Sphingobium yanoikuyae: one gene and its partners. The protein of the gene in region 1 interacts with the protein of each later gene in a pairwise test. Links are inferred from orthologs where the notes say so. Each region holds a gene or a part of one and is shown in the gene's direction. Other genes may lie near its edges. The genes, in order: dnaE, dnaQ and HH800_RS23160.

Region 1 (7,750 bases):
GAGGCCGGGAAATCGTTGCGCGACTGTTTGGGATCGAGCCAGTCGCAGGCCTGCAGCATCATGTTGCGGCGAATGTCGTGGATATAGAGGCGGCCAGGGAAGTCGGGCGTGATTTCCGGGGTGAAGCGGCGTACCACCTCGACCAGATCGGCGGTGCTGTCGCAGCCCTGCAGGCGCTGGGTCATGCGCGACAGCAGGTCGCGCATGGTGCGATCGACATCGCGCTCCTGCTCCAGACGCTGCCGCTCAAGGCCATTTTCACGGAAAATACGGATCGCCTGCGCCATGTCGCCAATCTCGTCCACCTGCGGGAAGTCGGGCGGGATCGCGGCAAAATCCTGCGCGGCAAGACGGGTGACGACATCGCTCAGCCGCACGACGGGATGCAGGATGCGCTGCTTCAGCACGAAATAGAGGACGCACAGGAACAGCAGGGCGGTGACGCCCAGCATGATTTCCGACATGGTCCGCCACTGGCGCGCGGTATCGGTCGCGCCCTGCACCGCCGTGTCGGTGCGATGGTCCAGCATATATTGGAAGCGGCCGACCTGCGCCGCCACCCGGTCCAGTTCGCGGCCATATTCGTCGCCGAAGAGGATGGTGCGGGCGGTCTTGTCGTCGCCCGCCTGCGCCGCCTTGATCGCGACATCCTGCTCGTCGGACAGGGCGTCGGCCCACTGGATCGCCTGGCGCAGCGCGTTCAGCTCATTTTCGTTGGCGCCGGCATCCTTCAGATGCTGGATGCGATCCTCGACGGAACGCAGCGCTTCCTTCTCGCGGCGATAGACGACCAGATGGCTGGGATCGCCCGAAATCACATAGCCGCGCGCCTGTTCGGTCAGGCGATAGACATCCTCCTCCAGGGTGGAGGTCAACTGGTCGAAACTGGCGCGCTGGGCGACCGCGGCGCGCTCGCGCTGTTCCGCGCCGGACGCGAACAGCATCGTCGTGCCCGACGCCAGAGTGAGCAGGACGGTGGCCCCATAGGCCCAGTTGGTGATCGTGGATAAACGCATGATGGCGCCTAACCTAGGCCCGATAGCTTGGCAATTCGTTACGCGGGCGACCTCATGACATTGCCTATTTTGCGGCGAGCGCGCTCAGTCGGTCGAGATCGAGGGCGTTCACTGCGGCCTTGAGCTCCCCGATATCGGCGACGGTGCCCTCCGCCTCGACCATGAAGCGGTCGGCCAGCGTGGTCGCATATTTGCCGTGGCGGCTGTCCTTGTCCCATTCCTCGGTGACGATGCGGCCGTCGATCGTCTGTGTGCGCTCATAGCCGCTGGCGGTCTGGCGGTTCGACTGGACGTTGAGCGCCGCGCCGATCCCGGCAAAGGCGCCGGCCACCGCGATGTCGTTCACCTCCAGCTCGATCTCGTCGTCGCCGGCACGATAGCGGGCGGAGGCATGGGCACCAGCGGACATGCCGCTGCTCTCAATCTCGGTGCGGGTGAAGCGGCCGATCTTCTCGGGCAGCAGCGCCTGCAGCACATCGGGCGCGATCGCGGCGGAGCGGCCGTTCTTGGTCGCTTCCTCCATCCGCTTGGCGGCCTGTTCCATCTGCTTGGTGGCGGCGTCCATCTTGTCGACGTCGATCTTGCCGATGCCCGGCACCATGATGTCGGCGCTGATATCGTCCGGGTCGGTATGGCCACCCAGCAGGCCGCTGAACGGCATGGCGAGCAGGCTGGCGAGGATGAAGAGCAGCGCGCCCGCGACCATGGTGACGATGGTGTAGGGCAGCGCCTTCTGCTCTGGCACCTTCATCAGGCGCGGCAGGCCGAGATAGAGGAGGTAGAGGCTGTAAAGTCCGAGCAGGCCGAGCATGCCAAGGCCCGGCAGCAGCGAGAAGATGTCGGCCAGCCAGCCAGCGGTCGCCGAATAGGCGGAAATCTTGAACGCCTTCAGCTTGTCACGCTGGCCGCCGAAGCTGGGGGCGAGGAAGTTGATGATGATCGCCAGCACGGCGAGGCCGATCAGCGACAGGACATAATGGGCGATGGCCATGCCGATCGCGCCGATCAGCGGCGGGCGCCAGGTAATGCCGAACAGGCCATGGCCAAAGACCTGTCCGCCGATCAGGGTCGCGAGCGGCGGGATCGCCGCCAGGATCATGGCATAGCCGGTATAGATACTGCCGATGCTGGCCGGTTCGGCCTCGATCACCGGCCATTCGTCCCTGGGGCGCAGGATGATCGCCTTGGCCCGGTCGGCGATGCCGGGCGGGGTGGAAACCGGGTTGCTGTCCGACATGACCGTTCTCCCTGTTCTCTGGCCTATCCTCTGGCCCGTTCTTTGGGCGCGATAGGATCAGCAAGCGCAGCCCTTGGCAAGCGACAAGTGGTGATCTTGTCCACAGCTTTTCGCCGGGCGGGACTGGCGCGCGGGCGCGGGCGTCGTTAGATTGCCGCGATGTCTCATTCCGCCTTCGTACCGCTGCGCATCTTTTCGTCCTTCACCATGCTCGAAGGGGCGATCGACCCCAAGAAGATCGCTAAGCAGGCCAAGGCCCTGGGTTTTCCGGCGGCGGCGATCACCGACCGCAACGGCCTTTATGGTTCGATGGCCTTTTCCGACGGCTGCAAGGGCGAGGGCGTGCAGCCGATCGTCGGCGCCATGCTGGGCGTGGTGCGGCCGGGTCGGCCATCCAACGCGCCGGCGGTGCATGACTGGATCGCCCTCTATGCGCAGGATGCGGGCGGCTATGACAATATCTGCGCGCTGGTGTCGATGGCGCATCTCGACCGGCCGCTGGAGGAAGTGCCGCATGTCACGCTCGACATGCTGGAGGGGCGGACCGATGGCGTGATCGCGCTGACCGCCGGCGGGGAGGGGGCGATCGCCCGCCTGTTCGCCGAGGATCAGCCCGACGCTGCGCTGGCCTATGCCGACCGGTTGCAGGCGCTGTTCCCCGATCGGCTCTATGTCGAGATTTGCCGCCGGCTGGACCCGGTCGAGGGCAAGGCGGAGCCGCAACTGCTCGACCTGGCCTATGACCGCAATCTGCCGCTGGTCGCGACCAACCCGACCTGCTTTGCCGAGCCGGAATTCCACGCGGCGCATGACGTGATGCTGTGCATCGCCGATGGCGCCTATGTCGAGACGCCCGACCGTCGCACCAGCTCGCCCGACGCCTGGATGAAGCCGGCGGCGGAGATGAAGCGGCTGTTCGAGGATCTGCCCGAGGCGCTGGCCAACACGCTGGTCGTGGCCCAGCGCTGCGCGGTGATGGCGCCCAAGCGCAAGCCGATCCTGCCGAGTCTGGCCGGCGATATCGAGGGCGAGGGCATCATGCTGCGCGACCAGTCGATCGCGGGGCTGGAGGCCCGGCTGGAGAAGGCCGGGATCATCGCGGACGAGGCGCGCCAACCCTATTTCGAACGGTTGAAGTTCGAAATGGACATCATCATCCAGATGGGGTTCCCCGGCTACTTCCTGATCGTGGCCGACTTCATCAAATGGGCCAAGGATCATGATATTCCGGTGGGGCCGGGCCGTGGTTCGGGCGCCGGGTCGCTGGTCGCCTGGGCGCTGACCATCACCGATCTCGATCCGTTGCAACTGGGCCTGCTGTTCGAGCGCTTCCTGAACCCGGAACGCGTCTCCATGCCCGACTTCGATATCGACTTCTGCGAAACGCGGCGCGGCGAGGTGATCCGCTACGTGCAGCAGAAATATGGCAGCGATCATGTCGCCCAGATCATCACCTTCGGTAAGCTCAAGGCCCGCGCCGTGCTGAAGGATACCGGCCGCGTGATGCAGATGAGCTATGGCCAGGTCGATCGCCTCGCCAAGCTGGTGCCCAACCATCCGACCGATCCCTGGACGCTGGAGCGATCGCTGAACGGCGTTGCCGAGTTCAAGGCGGAATATGACAATGACAATCAGGTCAAGCGCCTGATCGACTATGCGATGAAGCTGGAGGGCTTTCCGCGCCACAGCTCCACCCACGCGGCCGGCGTGGTGATCGGCGACCGGCCGCTGAGCCAGTTGGTTCCGCTCTATCGCGATCCGCGATCCGACATGCCGGTGACCCAGTTCGACATGAAGTTCGTCGAGGGTGCGGGCCTGGTGAAGTTCGACTTTCTCGGCCTCAAGACGCTGTCTGTGCTGCAGAAGGCAGTGCAACTGCTCAAGGGGCGCGGCGTCACGGTCGATCTCGACACGCTCGCCTGGGACGATGCCAAGGTCTATGAACTGCTCCAGCGCGGCGACACGGTCGGCGTGTTCCAGCTGGAATCCGAAGGCATGCGCAAGACGCTGGCCGCCGTGCGCCCGACCAATTTCGGCGACATCATCGCGCTGGTGTCGCTCTATCGTCCCGGCCCGATGGACAATATCCCGATGTTCGGGCGCCGCAAGAACGGCCAGGAAGAGATTGAATATCCGCACATCCTGCTGAAGCCGATCCTCGAAGAAACCTATGGCATCTTCGTCTATCAGGAGCAGGTGATGCAGGCCGCGCAGATCCTGGCCGGCTACTCGCTTGGCGACGCCGACCTTCTGCGCCGCGCCATGGGCAAGAAGGTGAAGGCGGAGATGGACGCGCAGCGATCGCGCTTCGTCGAGGGCTGTGCCAAGAGCGACATCAAGCCGGCCAAGGCGAACGAGCTGTTCGACTTGATCGACAAGTTCGCCGGCTATGGCTTCAACAAGTCGCACGCCGCCGCCTACGCGCTGCTCGCCTATCAGACCGCCTGGCTGAAGGCCCATTATCCGGCGGAATTCTATGCCGGGTCGATGGCCTTCGATATCCATCTGACCGAAAAGCTGACCGTCTTCGTCGACGACATGCGGCGCATGGGCATGACCTGCCTGCCGCCAGACCTCAACCAGAGCGAGGCCGACTTCACCGTCGAGGCGGTGCCGTTCGAGGGGGATGACCCGCGCCTGGGCTTTGCCGTGCGCTATGCGCTGGGCGGCCTCAAGGGCGTGGGCGAGAAGGCGATGGAGCAGCTGGTTGCCGAGCGCGAAGCCAATGGTCCGTTCAAGCATCTGGATGATCTGGCCGACCGGATCGAGCCGCGCCTGCTCAACCGGCGCCAGCTCGAAAGCCTGGCCGCGGCCGGTGCGTTCGACACCATCCATGCCGATCGGGCCGGGGTGCATGCGGCGGCCGAAACCCTGTTGAGCGTCGCGGCAAGCGCGGCGCAGGCGCGCGAGAGCGGGCAGGGCGGCCTGTTCGGCGATGTCGAGACGGCCCATGCCGACGTCCGCATCCCGCCGCATCAGGCCTGGACCGTGTCGGACCGGATGGCGCAGGAAAAGGAGGCGTTCGGCTTCTATTTCTCGGCCCATCCGGTCGACCGCTTCCGCCATCTGGCCGATGCGCGCGGCGCGAAAAGCTATGGCGAAATCTGTTCCCAGCCAATGGGCATGCCCAATGCCGAAGGACGGGTGATGGGCATCATGGCGGCGATGGTCGAGGATGTTCGCTGGCGCGAGACGCGGCGGGGTGCGCGCTATGCCAACGCCACCTTCTCCGACCAGAGCGGCCAGTTCCAGGCGAGCTGTTTCGACGAGGATGCCTGCAAGCAGATCGAGGAACTGGCGCGCGAGGGCGATTGCGCGCTGCTGCATGTCGAGCTGGATCGCCTGCCGGGCGAGGAAACGCCGCGCGTCACCGTGCGCCGGATGGAGCCGTTCCGCGAGATCGCCAACGTGTCGCGCATGGAGCTGGTGCTGGACATCGAGATGGTCGAGGCCGTCGCCAAGCTGGCCGCGATCCTGTCCGGCAGCCGGGGCGGGCGGTGCGAGGTGTTCGTGCGGGCGCCGATCGGCGATGGCAAGGCGGCCCGCGTCTTCCTGGGCGACGACTTCACGCTGGGCGCCGATCAGGTCGACGCGATCAGCGGCATTGCCGGGCTGACCGTCCATAATCTGGCGCGGATGGAGGCGAAGTCGGACGGCTATCGCACCCGCCATCGCCGATCGGCCATGCGGCTGGTCGGCTGACCCCGCCCGTTTTCCCAGTCCGAGGAGAAATCTGTGTCCGAAGCGACCCTGGCCCTGGTCCATGCCTATTATGACGCCTTCAACCGGCAGGATGCCGAGGGGATGCTGGCGCTGCTGGCCGACGATGTGCGGCATGAGCCGAGCCAGGGCGCGGCCCGTATCGGCAAGGCAGCCTTCGCCGATTTCCTGGCCCATATGAACATTTGCTATGCCGAGACGGTGATCGATCCGATCGTGCTCGCGAACGCGGAAGGGACGCGGGCGGCGGCCGAGTTCATGCTGGATGGCCGCTATCTGATGACCGACGAAGGCCTGCCGCCGGCCGTCGGCCAGACCTATCATCTGCGCGTCGGCGCCTTCTTTGATATCGGCGAGGGCCAGATAACGCGCATTTCCAACCATTATAATCTGGCCGACTGGATCGCGCAGGTCGATCGGGTCTAAGCCTGCACCCGCCCCATTGCCGTTCCATCCCGAGGTATCCTTGACCCACATTCGCGTTGCCGCCGCCCAATATCCGATCGAGCAGATGCAGAGCTTTGCCGCCTGGCAGGAAAAGCTGACCCGCTGGGTGGAGGAGGCCGCCGTGCTGGGCGCGACGCTGGCGATCTTCCCCGAATATGCGGCGATGGAGCTGGCCGGGATCGATCCGGAGCGAGCGGCGGACCTGACCGCCTCGCTCGACCTGGTTATGCAGTTTGGCGAAGCCCATGACCGCCTCCATGCCGAGCTTGCGGCGCGGCTCGACATCATGATCCTGGCGGGTAGCCGGCCGGTGCGGGAAAGCGACGGGCGGATCGTCAATCGCGCGCGGCTGTTCTGTCCCGACGGCACCACCGGCCATCAGGACAAGATCATGATGACCCGGTTCGAGCGCGAGCGCTGGGGCATCAGCGGCGGCGACAGCATCAACCTCATCCACACGCCGATCGGGCCGGTCGGCATATCGATCTGCTATGATGTCGAATTTCCGATGATCGCGCGGGCGCAGGCGGAGGCCGGCGCCAAGCTGATCCTGACGCCATCGGCCACCGACACGATGCAGGGCTATTGGCGGGTGCGGATCGGCGCGCAGGCGCGGGCGATGGAAAATCAATGCTTCGTCGTCCAGTCGCCCAGCGTCGGCATGGCGCCCTGGCTGCCCTGCATGGACGAGAATTTCGGCGCCGCCGGCGCCTTTGGTCCGCCCGATGGCGCGATGCCCGACGATGGCGTGATCGCGTTGGGGCAGGCGAACGGCCCGGCCTGGGTGGTGGCGGACATCGACCTTGCCATGGTCGACGCGCTGCGCGCCGACGGCACGGTGCTGCCCTTCCGCCACTGGCCCGAACAGCATGTGCCCTTCCACATCATCCAGAATGGCGCGGGATCGGACGTGATCGCGCAGATGGCCAGCGATGCCGCGCGCGACGATGCGCCGGCCGCGCCGCAAATCGAAGATCAGGAGATTGCAGAATGACCGAGCCGTCGATCATCGTCGACCGCGTGACCAGCGATGCGCAGGGACTTGAGGCGCTGGCGACGCTGCGCATCCGCATCTTCCGTGAGTGGCCCTATCTCTATGAGGGCGATGCCGCGCATGAGGAGGCGTATCTGCGCGAATTTCTGGCGAGCGACAAGGCGACTTTGGTGCGGGCGCGGATCGGCGAGGAGCCGGTCGGCATCGCCACCGCCTCGCCGCTGGCCGGCCAGCCCGACAGCCTGGTCGCGCCGCTGGCGGCGGCGGGCGTCGATGTCGCGCGCAGCTTCTATTTCGGCGAGTCCGTGCTGCTGCCGGCCTATCATGGTCGCGGCA
Region 2 (6,573 bases), 1.7 Mb from region 1 along the record:
CGGCGGCTGGAAACGCGCTGCCGCGCGCTCGGCCTGCCCCATGTCGCCGCGCTCGACAGCGTGGCCGATGCCCTGTCCAACATATTGGGGCAGGAAACCCGGACCCGGCCGGGCCGCAAGCATATCCTGGACGAAGCCTATTTCGCGCGGATCGAGGCGATCCAGTTCACCATCGCCCATGATGATGGCGTGGGGCATGAGAATTGGGAGGAGGCCGATATCGTCCTGGCGGGCGTGTCGCGCGCGTCGAAGACGCCGACCTCCATCTATCTTGCCAATCGCGGCTACAAGACCGCCAACATCCCGCTGGTGCCGGAATCGCCGCCGCCGCGCAGCCTCTATGGCCTGAAGCATCCGATGGTGGTGGGCCTGACCATCAGTCCCGAGCGGTTGATCCAGATACGGCGCAACCGGTTGCTGTCGCTCAACCAGGCGCCAGAGACCGCCTATGTGGATAGCGACAAGGTGCAGGAGGAACTGGCCTTTGCCCGGCGCATGTTCGCAGACAATGGCTGGCCGGTGATCGACATGACCCGCCGGTCGATCGAGGAAGCGGCCGCCGCCATCATCAACCTGTTCAACGACCGCGAACTGGCGGAAGGAAATGAAGCATGATCGTCCTAGCCTCGCAGAGCGCCAGCCGGCGCGCCATGCTGAGCGCGGCCGGCGTGCCGTTCGAGGCGCTGTCGCCGGGTGTGGATGAAGAGGCCGCCAAGGAAGCATTGCGCGCCGATGGCCATGACGGCCGCGCGCTGGCCGATGCGCTGGCGGAGCTGAAGGCGCTCAAGGTGTCGCGCCGGGTGCCGGGCGCGCTGGTGCTGGGCTGCGACCAGACCCTGACTCTCGACGACGGGACGATGATCGACAAGGCGGTGGACAGGGCGGATGCCGCGCGCATCCTGCGCCTGCTGTCGGGCCGGGTCCATCATCTCCACAGTGCGGCGGTGATCGTGCTCAACAATGAACCGATCTGGCGCCATGTCGAGCGGGTGCGGATGACGGTGCGGACCCTGTCCGACGGATTCATCGACTCCTATCTGGAGGACGACTGGGACGAATGCCAATGGTGCGTTGGCTGCTACCGGATCGAGGGGCCGGGCGCGCAATTGTTCGCGAGGGTGGAAGGCAGCCAGTTCGGCATCCAGGGCCTGCCGCTGCTGCCGCTGCTTGACTTCCTGCGCATAAGGGGCGTTCTGGCGTCATGACCGACAAGCTCCCCTATGCCGAGGTGATCGGCGATCCGATCGACCACAGCAAATCGCCCCTTATCCACAATTTCTGGCTGCAGGCGCTGGATATCGAGGCGGAGTATAAGAAGACTCATGTGACGCCCGAGGGGCTGTCCGCCTATTTCCTGCAGCGCCGGGCCGATCCCGACTGGCTGGGCTGCAATGTCACCATTCCCCACAAGATCGCGGTGATGGACTATACCGACGATCCGGGTGGGGTGCGCGACCGGATCGGCGCGATGAACACCATCGCCAGCGAGACCGCAGGGCCGCTGATCGGCACCAACACCGATGCCGGCGGGTTCCTGCAGCCGCTGCTGCGCGACAAGTGGAAGGGGCGCCATGCGGTGCTGATCGGCGCGGGCGGCGCGGCGCGGGCGATCCTGTTCGCGCTCACCAGCCTGGGCGTACCGGACATCACGATCATGGCGCGCGACCCGGCCAAGGGACAGGCGCTGCTCGACCGGGCCGGGGTGAAGGGCAAGGTGATCGGCATGACGGATGCGCTGCCGGCCGCCGACCTGCTGGTCAACAGCACGTCGCTGGGCATGGTCGGCCAGCCGGCGCTGGATCTGGACCTGTCGCCGCTGCCGGCGAGTGCGACCGTCTATGACATCGTCTATGCGCCGCTGGAGACGGGCTTGCTGAAGGCGGCGCGCGACCGGGGCCTCAAGACGCTGGACGGGCTGGAAATGCTGATCGGCCAGGCGGCGCTGGCGTTCGACATCTTCTTCGATGCGGAGGCACCGCGCGAACTGGACGCGGAACTGCGCGCCCTGCTCACGGCGGCGGACTGAACGGCGACGGGGTGAAGATCTACGGCCTCACCGGCTCGATCGGCATGGGCAAGTCGGCGGTTGCAGCGATGTTTCGCCGCGAGGGCGTGCCGGTGTTCGATGCCGATGCCGAGGTGCATCGGCTGCAGGGGCCGGGCGGCCGGCTGATCCCGGCGATCGAAGCGCGTTTTCCCGGCACCACTGGGCCGCAGGGCGTTGACCGGACGAAGCTGGGCGCAGCGGTGTTCGGTCATCCCGCCGAATTGAAGGCGCTGGAGGCGATCGTCCATCCCGCCGTGGGCGAGTCGCGTCGGCGATTCCTCAAACGCCATCGGTCGCGCAAATTCGTGATTCTGGACGTGCCTCTGTTGTTCGAGACGGGTGGCCACCGGCGCATGGCGGGGATCATCGTCGTCAGTGCGCCCGCCTGGAAACAGCGGCGGCGGGTGCTGGCCCGGCCGGGCATGACGGTGGCAAAATTTCGTAGAATCCTGCACTTGCAGCTGCCCGATGCTGAAAAGCGGCTAAGGGCAGACTATATCATCAACACGGGTACGACATTTGCCGCAACCCGAGCACAGGTCAGGCGTCTGGTCGCTTGCCTTGGCGCCCGGACAGGCAGATAAGTAGAGTCATAGAGAGTCGGTTCAAAAGGGCGATGCGCGAGATCATTTTCGACACCGAAACGACGGGATTTGATCCGGCATCCGGCGATCGGCTGGTCGAAATCGGGTGCATAGAGCTTATCAATCGCGTGCCGACCGGCCGCACCTTCCACGCTTATTATAATCCACAGCGCGACATGCCCTCCGCCGCCGAGGCGGTGCATGGCCTGTCGAGCCAGTTCCTGTCGGACAAGCCGTTGTTCCGCGAGGGCGTGGCTGAACTGATGGATTTTCTGGAGGACAGCCCGCTGGTCGCGCACAATGCGCGCTTCGACTTCGGATTCCTCAATCACGAATTGAAGCTGTGCGCGCGCGACGCCGTGTCGATGGACCGGATGATCGACACGGTCGCGATTGCCCGCACCCTGCATCCCGGCGCCAAGCACAGCCTGGACGCGCTCTGCACCCGTTACGGCATCGACCGCAGCCATCGCGTCAAGCATGGCGCGCTGCTCGACGCCGAACTGCTGGCGCAGCTCTATGTCGAATTGACCGGCGGCCGTCAGATCGGCCTGGGTCTTGCACAGGAGGAAGAGAAAGAGATCGTCAGGGTGGAACTGACGGAAACCGCCGTTGTTCGCCCTGTTCGTCCCGCGCGCGTCTTCACGGCGAGCGCGGAGGAGCTGGAGAGGCATGCCGCTTTCGTCGCGAAGCTGGATAAGCCGCTCTGGCTCGAGGAGGCGCCGCCGGCCTGAACCTGCCGGCGTTTGCCACGTGCCAACCGGGCCGCTGATCCGGCGTCCCGGCAAGAATAAGGAGAAGGCATATGGATATCCGTGTTTCCGGGCATCAGGTCGAGACGGGCGAAGCGCTCAAGCAGCACGTCAGCGACCGGCTGGAAGCGATAGCCGAGAAATATTTCTCCCGCACGATTTCCGCCCAGGTGACCTTCCGACCGGCCCCGCATGGCGCCTTCCATTGTGATATCGTCTGCCATGTGATGACCGGCCTGATCCTGAAGGGCGCCGGCGAGGCGCAGGAGGCGCATCCCGCCTTCGACCAGGCATCGGACCGGATCGAGAAGCAGCTGCGCCGCTATATGCGCCGCCTGAAGGATCGCAGCATCCAGGCCGCCGCTGCCGAGGCGCAGCGCGCCAATGGCTATAGCGTCGATGATATCGACGGCGCGGGCTATACCATCTTCGCCGGTGCCGCCGACGAGGAGGCCGAAGTGGCCGATGCTCCCCTGATCGTCGCCGAAACGCGGGTCGATATTCCCGAGGCCAGCGTGTCCGACGCGGTGATGATGCTGGACCTGCGCAACACCAATGCGCTGCTGTTCCTCAATGCCGGGACGTCGGCCTATAATATGGTCTATCGCCGTCAGGACGGCACGATCGGTTGGGTCGAGCCGCGCGGCTGACCCCCTGCCAAGCCGGGCCGCCTGTTGACCTCCGGGTGCAGGCGGCCTATGGGGCCGGGCTTTAGTTTCTCCGAGCAACGCGCATTTTTTTCGACAGGCTGGGCGCGCCTCGGCTGCCCCCGGAAGTAAAATGGTGCATTTCAACGATATTGTCTCGCCGGACGCGCTGGCCACCGAGGTGACGGTGAACGGCAAGAAGATGCTGTTCCAGAAGATCGCGGCTCTGGCGGCGCAATCCTATGGCGTCGATGCCGAAGCGGCCGCCGACGCGCTGCTGGAGCGCGAGCGTCTGGGCTCCACCGGCTTCGGTGGCGGCGTTGCCATTCCTCATGCCAAGCTGCCGGGCCTCGACCGCATGTGCGGCGTGGTCGTGCTGCTCGATCCGCCGGCGCCGTTCGACGCGGTCGATGATGCGCCGGTCGATGTCGTGTTCGCGCTGCTTTCGCCGCAGGACAGCGGTGCCGAGCATTTGAAGACGCTGGCGCGTGTATCGCGCTATCTGCGCGATGAGGCGCAGGTGACGCGCCTGCGCGGTGCCAAGTCGGCCGAGGCGCTGCACGCGCTGCTGGCCGGTGGTGAGGCGCGTGACGCCGCCTGAGGCCGCCGCGCTTGCCAGTGGCGAGGCGGCGCATTTTCGCGCGCTGGAGCATCTCTATAACAGCGCGCCGATCAACGACCTGTTCCTGTCGAACCTGCGCGTGCCGGAACCCGGCCGGTCGGTGATCGATTTCGAGGTCGACGAGCGGCATTTCCATGCCGCCGGCGCGGTGCATGGCACCGTCTATTTCAAGATGCTGGACGATGCGGCCTTCTATGCCGCCAACAGCCTGGTCAGCGATCGTTTCCTGCTGACCACTGCCTTCAACCTGCTGTTTACCCGGCCGATCGGCCCCGGAAAGCTGCGCGCCGAGGGACGTTGGATCAGCGGCAAGCGCCGCGTCTATGTCGCCGAGGCGAGCATTCTCGATTCGGACGGGGAAGAAGTGGGCCGGGGCACCGGCACCTTCATGCGATCGCAGATTCCGCTGTCATCGCTGCCGGGATATCATGGCTGAGGAGAGTCCGGCCGCGCGGCTGACCAGCGCGATGCTGGTCGGCGCGCTGGTGAAGCGGGTGAATGCCGCCGGCGGTTTTGCCATGATATTGGCCAAGGGCGACGAGATGAGCGGTGTCATCCTGGTCCAGGTGATGGACAAGGGACGGGAATCCGCAATTTTCGAACGGGTATCGAACTTTCGCGGCGGCCATGCATTGATGCGCTGTGGACCCCCTGCGGAAGAGGGGCCGGAGGCGTTCGCCGCCTATGCCGAACGCCGACGCAGATCGGACCCCGACCTGTGGCTGGTCGAGCTTGATATCGCGGATGCGGAACGGTTCGCCGCTGAAACGATCTGCTGATCGTTGACTCCTTGCACGCGCGCGGGCAATGGCGGCCGACGCTGAACGCGCAGGTTGCCTGCATTCGTCCATGGGGGGCGGGCCGGTAAACACGCAGACGGGGGGCGGCCGAACGTCACAGAATATCGGTTACAATCGACGTTTCTGGCCAATAACCGCACGATTTTGAGCAATAATGAGTTTTCGTCTGAAGGCCGCGATCATCGCGGCATTTACGCTGTCGGCCGCTGCGGCTATTACGGCGTCGGACATGTCGAGCGCCAGCGAGGCCTCCCTGTCCACGGTTTCTCTTCCGGAAACCGCTGCGCTGACTAGCGCACCCACGGCCGGCACCAAGCCCGCCGTCGTTTTCGCTGCGCCGCAGGAAGTCGCGCAGTCGCTGGATTCCGGCCCCAAGGCTGGCAGCAATTTTTCGACCGATATCGAGTCCAAGGCCGAGACCCTGGCAGCCCTGGTTGATGCGCAAGGCGCTCCCGAGGATGTCGAAGGCGACATGAAGTGCCTGGCCGGTGCGGTCTATTTCGAATCCAAGGGTGAAACGCTGGAGGGCCAGCTGGCCGTTGCCCGCGTCATCATCAACCGCGCCAAGTCGGGCCGCTTCGCCAGCAGCCTGTGCGGCGTCATCTATCAGCCGAGCCAGTTCAGCTTCGTGCGTGGTCACGGCATGCCGCCGATCAACATCGCCAGCGATTCCTGGCGCGAGGCGGTTGCGATCGCGCAGATCGCCCTGGACGACAGCTGGGACAGCCAGGCCGAAGGCGCGCTGTTCTTCCATGCCCGCCGCGTGTCGCCGGGCTGGGGCAAGACCAAGCTGGCGTCGATCGACAATCACGTCTTCTATCGCTGATCCGCGCTCACCGCGCGACAGTGACGCCCTTTTGAAGGCCGGTTCGGACCCCATGTCCGAATCGGTCTTTTCTTTTGTTCCCTTCCTGTTCTAATCTGGTGCCATGACCATCCAAGACGCCGCCCAAGACCTCGATCGCTGTTCACCGCTGACCGACGGGACCGCGCTGGCGGTTGCGCGCGGCACGCTGCGCCTGTTTCATCGCCATGACATGAACGGCATATTGGAAGTGCCGTTACCCAATGGCCGGCGGGCCGACATCATGGCGATCGACAGCGCCGGGCGCCTGACCATC
Region 3 (6,536 bases), 2.1 Mb from region 1 along the record:
ATGTCCATTTCGGCGGCGGGCCGGAGCTGATCGAAGAGAATAAGGCGCTGCTGCCGCTCTATATCGCCAACGGCATCACCACCGTGCGCGATGCGTCGGGCGACCTGCCCTATGATGTGCTGCGCTGGCGCGGCGAGATTGCCGACGGGCGGCTGTTTGGCCCGACCCTGCTGAGTTCCGGCCCCAAGATCGAGGGGATCAAGCCGGTGTGGAAGGGCGCGCTGGAAACCGGGTCGGAGGCCGATGTCGACCAGGCGATCGCCAAGCTGAAAGAACTGAACGTCAATTTCGTCAAGATCACCGACAGCACCCTTAAGCCCGATCTGTTCCTCTATGCCGTGCGCCAGGCGCGCGGCGCCGGGCTGCGTGCGTCAGGCCATATCCCGATGGCCTTGACCGTCGGCCAGGCGATCGACGCCGGGATCAACTCGATCGAGCATATCGACTATGCCCACAAGGCGGGCGTGAAGGACGAGGCGCGGATCACCGCCGATTTCGCCGCCGGCAGGATCGACCGGGCACAGGCCAGCGCGCAACTGGATGCCGGCTTTGACGAAGCCACCGCCATGGCGGCCTATCGCGACATGGCGGCGCGCGGCGTGTTCGTGACGCCCACGCTCAGCATCTCGCGCACCGTCGCCTATCTCGACCAGAACGATCACAGCGCCGATCCCGAACTGGCCTATATCGGCCCGCGCCTGCGCAAGACCTATGACTGGCGGATCGAGCGCGCGGCCAAGGCGACGCCCGAGCAGATCGCCCAGCGCCACGCCATTTACGAGCATAATGCCGCGATCCTGCCGCTGTTGCAGCAGGCCGGTGTGACGATCATGGCCGGCACCGATGCGGGCTTCCTCAACAGCTTCGACTATTCCGGCTTTGCCCTGCACCAGGAACTGGCGCTCTATGTCGATCGCGGCCTGACCCCGGCCCAAGCGCTGGCCAGCGCCACCCGCGCCGGCCCGGCCTGGTTCGGCCTGCTCGACCGTTATGGCGCGGTGGCGGAAGGCAAGCAGGCGGATATGGTGCTGCTGACCGCCAATCCGCTGGAGGATATCCACGCCACCAAGGCGATCGACGCGGTGATCCTGCGCGGCACATTGCAGGACCGGGCCAAGCTCGACGCGCTGCTGGCAGAGACGAAGGCGAAGGTCGCCGCCTGGAACGCAGCGACCCGGCCCTGACGGATCAGCCGCGCATCAGCATGTCGGCCGGCACCGGCAGCATGTCGACCTTGCCGGTCGCCACGTCATAGACGGCGGCGACCACCTTCAGCGCGCCCGCCTTCACCTTCTCCTCGATCACCGGTGAGGCGTTGACCAGAGTCGCCGCCTGCACCAGCGCATTGGTGCGGGTGACGATCGCCGCATCCTTGCTGCGGGCGAGATAGAGGGCGGGCAGGATCGCGGGGAAGAGCGCGCTGATCTGGCCCGGCACCTCGGGATTGTCGATCGCCGCCTTCACCGCGCCGCAATTGCTGTGGCCCATGACGACCAGCGCCTTCAGCCCCAGCACCGCCACGCCATATTCCAGGCTGGCGACGATTTCCGGCGTGGTGATGTTGCCGGCGATGCGGGTGACGAACAGCCGGCCGATATATTCGTCGAACACCATCTCCACCGGCACGCGCGAATCGGCGCATGACAGGACGCCGACCACGGGCCATTGGCCCTCGGCCGCGCGCGCCTTGATGATCGACAGGTCCTGCAGATGGGCGGTCGGCTTGCCGGCGACGAAACGGGCATTGCCGGCCATGATCTCGGCCAGGGCGGCGTCCGGCGTCATCGACGCATCCGGGCCGTCGGCGGGGGGCGCCGCCATCGCGGGCACGGACGGCAGGGCGGCCATGGCCACCCCGCCCGCCATCGTCATCGCTGTCAGAAAGGCGCGGCGGGAGGGCGCGGCGCCATCCTCCTCCTGCGTCCCGTGCGGCTGGTCATGCATGCCATCGACGTCCGAACACATGGGTCTGTCTCCCTGTGATGAGGAGGCATCATGATGCCGGACCGGTTTGCGCAGGGCAATGGAAAGACCAGGATCAAGAAGCAGAGCCTAATTCACGTCATCGGTAGAAGCGCAAGGCGCTTCCACCTCAAACGATCAGGCTCTAGATCAAACCACCGCCGACGATCCGATGGAGCCCTGCTTGCCCGACACCCGACTTGGCCATCCCGTCTATCGCGACATGCCGACCACCATCTTCGAGCATATGTCGGCGCGCGCGCGGGAAACCGGTGCGATCAATCTGGGGCAAGGCTTTCCCGAGGGGCCGGGACCGCAGGCAGTGCTGCAGGCGGCGGCGGACGCGCTGCTGACCCGGTCCAGCCAATATCCGCCGATGCCCGGCCTGATCGAACTGCGAACGGCGCTGGCCGATCATTATGCGCGGCGCCAGGGGCTGGACCTCAGCCCGCAGGAAATCGTCGTCACATCGGGCGCGACCGAGGCGATCGCCGCCAGCCTGCTGGCGCTGGTGCGACCGGGAGACGAGGTGCTGATGCTGGCGCCGCTCTATGACGCCTATCTGCCGCTGGTCGAGCGGGTCGGCGGCGTGGCCAGGGTGGTGAAGCTGACCCCGCCCGACTGGCGCGTCACCCGCGACGCGCTGGAGGCGGCGATCACGCCCCGGACCCGCATCCTGCTGATGAACAATCCGGTCAATCCGACCGGCATCGTGCTGCGTGAGGCGGAACTGGCGCTGCTGGCCGACCTCTGCACCACCAATGACCTGATCGCGCTCTGCGACGAGGTATGGGAGGAAACCGTCTATGACGGGCTGCCGCATCGCCCGCTGATCGGTTTTCCCGGCATGCGCGAGCGCACGGTCAAGATCGGGTCGGCGGGCAAGGTCTTTTCCGTCACCGGCTGGAAGGTCGGCTGGATGTGCGCCGCGCCGCCGATCGCCACCCTGCTCGCCCGCGCCCACCAGTTCCTGACCTTCACCACCCCGCCCAATCTGCAATGGGCGGTGGCGCAGGGGCTGGGCTGGCCCGATGATTGGCTCGGCAACCAGCGCACCGCCTATCAGGCGTCGCGCGATCGGCTGGCGGCGGGGCTCATCAGGGCAGGCTATGTCGTGCAGCCCAGCGGCGCCACCTGGTTCCTGTCGATCGACCTGCCCGCGTCGGGCATCGCGATGGACGATGTGACCTTCTGCAACCGGATCATCGACGAAGCCGGGGTGGCGGCGATCCCGATCTCCGCCTTCTACCCCGACGATCCGGTCACCCATCTGGTCCGTCTCTGCTTCTCCAAGTCGGACGCGACGCTGGATCAGGCGATCGAGCGGCTCGCCGCCTTCCGCGCGAGCCTTGGCTGACGCAGGATCGCCGCGCCCAGAATCAGCATGACGATCAGCAGAAGGCTTTGGGCGGCGAGGAAGGGCGGCTCCGTGCCGGTCGGCGCCAGCCGATTGAGCGCCGGCACCTTGAGGAAACCCTGTACGACCAGCACGAACAGGTTGAGCCACAAAGCGATGGTCGCGGTCACCGCATAAATGCCCCGCGCCCGGCCCCGCAGGCCAAGGCCGTAAAAGGCGGCGAAGGCGATAATCAGTACCAGCGTGGAGAGGATACCGACGCCGATCGCCGGGGTGAAGCCGCGAAAGGGAAAGAGGAAGCCGGTCAGGCTGGTGAGCAGGGTCGTCACCAGGAACAGGCCCTGCACTTTTGGCAGGACATGCCCCTTTGCCATGGCCGGCAGGGCGACAAGGCCGCTGGCGATGCCGATCAGGCTGATCGCGACATGCAGGGCGATGAAGGCGGGAATGGAAAGACCGAGGATCATGATTTTTCTCCTAGTTTCCAAAAACCCGTTCGGTTCTCGACAAGCTCGAACCGAACGGGGGTGGTTCACACCCGGTAGCGGGGCGCCGCATCCTTGAGCGACAGGTTGGGCCGAAGCGCGGCCCGCGCGGCGAGATAGGCATCGAGATCGGCATTGTCCGGCAGGGCGGGGATGGTGATCGCCTCGCCCAAGTCGAGCCCGGCCAGCGCCGCGTCGACCATCACCTCGACATCCATCACCATGTGCGGCGGCAGGCCGGCGATCTGTTCCGCCGTCCAGATGGCGGTGCGGGTGATGCCGGGCAGCACTGCCTGCACCTTCACGCCCTTGCCGCCCAATTCGACCTGCAGCGCTTCGGTAAAGGCCAGCACATAGGCCTTGGTCGCGGGATAGACGGCGGTGAAGCCGTCCGGCATCAGCGCCGTGACCGACGTGATGTTGATCAGCGTGCCTGCGCCCTTCGCCGCCAGCCGCGGCGCAATGGCGCGGGACAGCCGCGTCACCGCCAATATGTTGAGGTCGATGAGGCCGGTGAGATAGGCCGGGTCGGTTTCGACAAAGGCCTGCTCCCCGGCGATGCCGGCATTGTTGACGAGGCCGGTGATCGCGTCATCGTCGCGCAGCCGCGCCTCGACCCGGGCCAGATCATCGACCTTGGCCAGATCGGCGGCGATCACCTCGACGCTGACTCCGCTGTCGGCGCGCAAGCGGGCGGCCAGCGCCTCCAGCTTCTCGGCGCGGCGGGCGACAAGGATCAGATTGGCCCCGCGCCTGGCGAAGCGGTCGGCATAGACGGCGCCGATACCGTCCGACGCGCCGGTGATGAGGATGGTGTCTTGAGTCATGGGATGTCTCCTGTCCTTCACCCGCCGTTCGGTCCGAGAAGGCGTATCGAGAACGGGTTCTCGACAAGCTCGAACCGAACGGAGGTAAGTGGTTGATTGTCAGCCGTTGATGAAATCGAGCAGGTCGGCGTTGAACCGGTCCTGGTGAGTCTGCGTCAGCCCATGGTCGGCGCCTTCATACACGATCAGCACTGCATCCGTAACGACCTTGACGGTCGACAGGGCCGCCGCGCCGATCGGCACGATCTGGTCGTCATCGCCATGCAGGACCAGCGTAGGCACATCGACCTTCGCCAGGTCAGCGTGGAAATCGCTTTCGGAAAAGGCGCGGATCGAGTCGAGCTGCCCCTTGAGGCCGCCCATCATCCCCTGCCGCCAGAATTCTTGCACGATGCCTTCGGAGATGACCGCGCCCTCCCGGTTATAGCCGTAGAAGGGGACAGTCAGATCCCTGAAGAACTGGCTGCGATTGTCGAACGTACCCTTGCGGATGCCGTCGAACACGTCGATCGGCAGGCCGCCCGGATTCGCTTCGGTCTTCAGCATCAGCGGCGGCACCGCACCGATCAGCGCCAGCTTGGCGACCCGGCTGGTGCCATGGCGGCCGATATAGCGGGTGACTTCGCCGCCGCCGGTCGAATGGCCGACCAGGATGACGTCGGACAGGTCCAGCGCCGCGATCAGATCAGCCAGATCGTCGGCATATTGGTCCATATTATTATTGTCCCACACCTGGTCCGACCGGCCATGGCTGCGGCGATCATGGGCAATGGTGCGGAAGCCCTGATTGGCGAAATAGACCATCTGCGCGTCCCAGGCATCGGCGCTGAGCGGCCAGCCATGGGAGAAGATGATCGGCTGGCCGTCGCGCGGTCCCCAATCCTTGTAGAAGATGCGGGTGCCGTCCCTGGTGGTGACATAGTTGCTCATGTGAAATTCCCTTCTTCTGTTCCAGAAGGGCGTCCTTCACGCCCTGTGCTTGCACTATTAGGGCCGATGGCGGAGGATCGGGATTGGCGGTTCCGACATTAAGCGGGCCGATTCCGACAAAGGACCAGGATATGGCCGACAGCAGCCTTCCGCGCGCCGAAGTGGGCATATTGCTCTACCGCAACTGCCAGCAGGCGATGGTCCACGGCATGACCGACCTGATCGACATTGCCGGGCAGTTCTCGGTCCAGCATGGCGGCCCGGTGGTGCACGTCAGCCATTGGCAGATGGGCGATGACGGCTGTTTCAGCCGCAGCTATGACACGCATGAAGGATTGGGCGGCACGCCCGACATCTGGCTGGTCCCCGGCCGCCTGACCGGCGTGCCCGAGGCGGAGGAAGCCGCGCCCTATGCCCGCTGGCTGCTCGATCGCCATGCCGCCGGGGCGACGCTCGCCTCCAATTGCGGCGGCGCCTTCCTGCTGGCGGCAACCGGCCTGCTCGACGGCCGCCCGGCCACCACCCACTGGTGGTTCGCCGACGCCTTCCGCGCCCGCTTCCCCGCCGTGAAGCTCGATTGCGACCGCATCGTCATCGACGATGGCGACATCATCACCGCCGGCGGGCTGATGGCTTGGACCGACCTTGGCATGCGGCTGGTCGACCGGCTGCTCGGCCCCACGGTGATGCTCGACACCGCCAAATTCCTGCTGATCGACACCGCCGGGCGGGAACAGAAGCATTTCGCCCGCTTCCTGCCGCGCCTGACCCATGGCGATGAGCCGATCCTGAAGGTGCAGCACTGGCTCGCCGCGCGCGAGGCGAAGGCAGTCAGCGTCACCGAGATGGCGGCGCAGGCCGCGCTGGAGGAACGCACCTTCCAGCGCCGCTTCAAGGCGGCAACGGCCATGACCCCGATCGAATATGTCCAGCATCTGCGCGTAGCAAAGGCGCGCGAGCATCTGGAATTTACCC

Evidence for each region.
Region 2: the proteins of dnaE (region 1) and dnaQ interact in binary tests that used the Escherichia coli proteins (3 or more experiments, as listed by UniProt). The link is inferred for Sphingobium yanoikuyae from one-to-one orthologs.
Region 3: the proteins of dnaE (region 1) and HH800_RS23160 interact in binary tests that used the Escherichia coli proteins (3 or more experiments, as listed by UniProt). The link is inferred for Sphingobium yanoikuyae from one-to-one orthologs.

Annotation. Positions count from the first base shown.
Region 1 is NZ_CP053021.1:2,670,758-2,678,507, reverse strand. The notes cover bases 2,080-6,155. They hold dnaE (DNA polymerase III subunit alpha), read left to right. Parts: upstream 2,080-2,412; coding sequence 2,413-5,955; downstream 5,956-6,155. Other genes in these bases: HH800_RS13105 (ketosteroid isomerase-related protein), read left to right, coding at 5,989-6,155; HH800_RS13115 (Yip1 family protein), read right to left, coding at 2,080-2,253. In the rest of the region: HH800_RS13120 (diguanylate cyclase), read right to left, coding at 1-1,016; more of HH800_RS13115, read right to left, coding at 1,081-2,079; more of HH800_RS13105, read left to right, coding at 6,156-6,399; HH800_RS13100 (carbon-nitrogen hydrolase family protein), read left to right, coding at 6,440-7,414; HH800_RS13095 (GNAT family N-acetyltransferase), read left to right, coding at 7,411-7,750. UniProt on the Escherichia coli protein: DNA polymerase III is a complex, multichain enzyme responsible for most of the replicative synthesis in bacteria. This DNA polymerase also exhibits 3' to 5' exonuclease activity. The alpha chain is the DNA polymerase catalytic subunit.
Region 2 is NZ_CP053021.1:4,354,927-4,361,499, reverse strand. Bases 1,616-4,514 are described here. They hold dnaQ (DNA polymerase III subunit epsilon), read left to right. Parts: upstream 1,616-2,663; coding sequence 2,664-3,365; downstream 3,366-4,514. Other genes in these bases: HH800_RS21025 (PTS sugar transporter subunit IIA), read left to right, coding at 4,164-4,514; hpf (ribosome hibernation-promoting factor, HPF/YfiA family), read left to right, coding at 3,437-4,033; coaE (dephospho-CoA kinase), read left to right, coding at 2,038-2,631; aroE (shikimate dehydrogenase), read left to right, coding at 1,616-2,026. Outside these bases: HH800_RS21055 (pyruvate, water dikinase regulatory protein), read left to right, coding at 1-615; HH800_RS21050 (Maf family protein), read left to right, coding at 612-1,205; more of aroE, read left to right, coding at 1,202-1,615; more of HH800_RS21025, read left to right, coding at 4,515-4,631; HH800_RS21020 (PaaI family thioesterase), read left to right, coding at 4,618-5,088; HH800_RS21015 (DUF1491 family protein), read left to right, coding at 5,081-5,431; HH800_RS21010 (cell wall hydrolase), read left to right, coding at 5,607-6,278; HH800_RS21005 (MmcB family DNA repair protein), read left to right, coding at 6,382-6,573. UniProt on the Escherichia coli protein: DNA polymerase III is a complex, multichain enzyme responsible for most of the replicative synthesis in bacteria. The epsilon subunit contain the editing function and is a proofreading 3'-5' exonuclease.
Region 3 is NZ_CP053021.1:4,808,508-4,815,043, reverse strand. Bases 1,365-4,226 are described here. They hold HH800_RS23160 (aminotransferase), read left to right. Parts: upstream 1,365-2,134; coding sequence 2,135-3,319; downstream 3,320-4,226. Other genes in these bases: HH800_RS23150 (SDR family NAD(P)-dependent oxidoreductase), read right to left, coding at 3,852-4,226; HH800_RS23155 (hypothetical protein), read right to left, coding at 3,274-3,786; HH800_RS23165 (carbonic anhydrase), read right to left, coding at 1,365-1,965. Outside these bases: HH800_RS23170 (amidohydrolase family protein), read left to right, coding at 1-1,184; more of HH800_RS23165, read right to left, coding at 1,189-1,364; more of HH800_RS23150, read right to left, coding at 4,227-4,631; HH800_RS23145 (alpha/beta fold hydrolase), read right to left, coding at 4,731-5,561; HH800_RS23140 (GlxA family transcriptional regulator), read left to right, coding at 5,693-6,536. UniProt on the Escherichia coli protein: Shows aminotransferase activity with methionine and histidine as substrates, and to a lesser extent also with phenylalanine.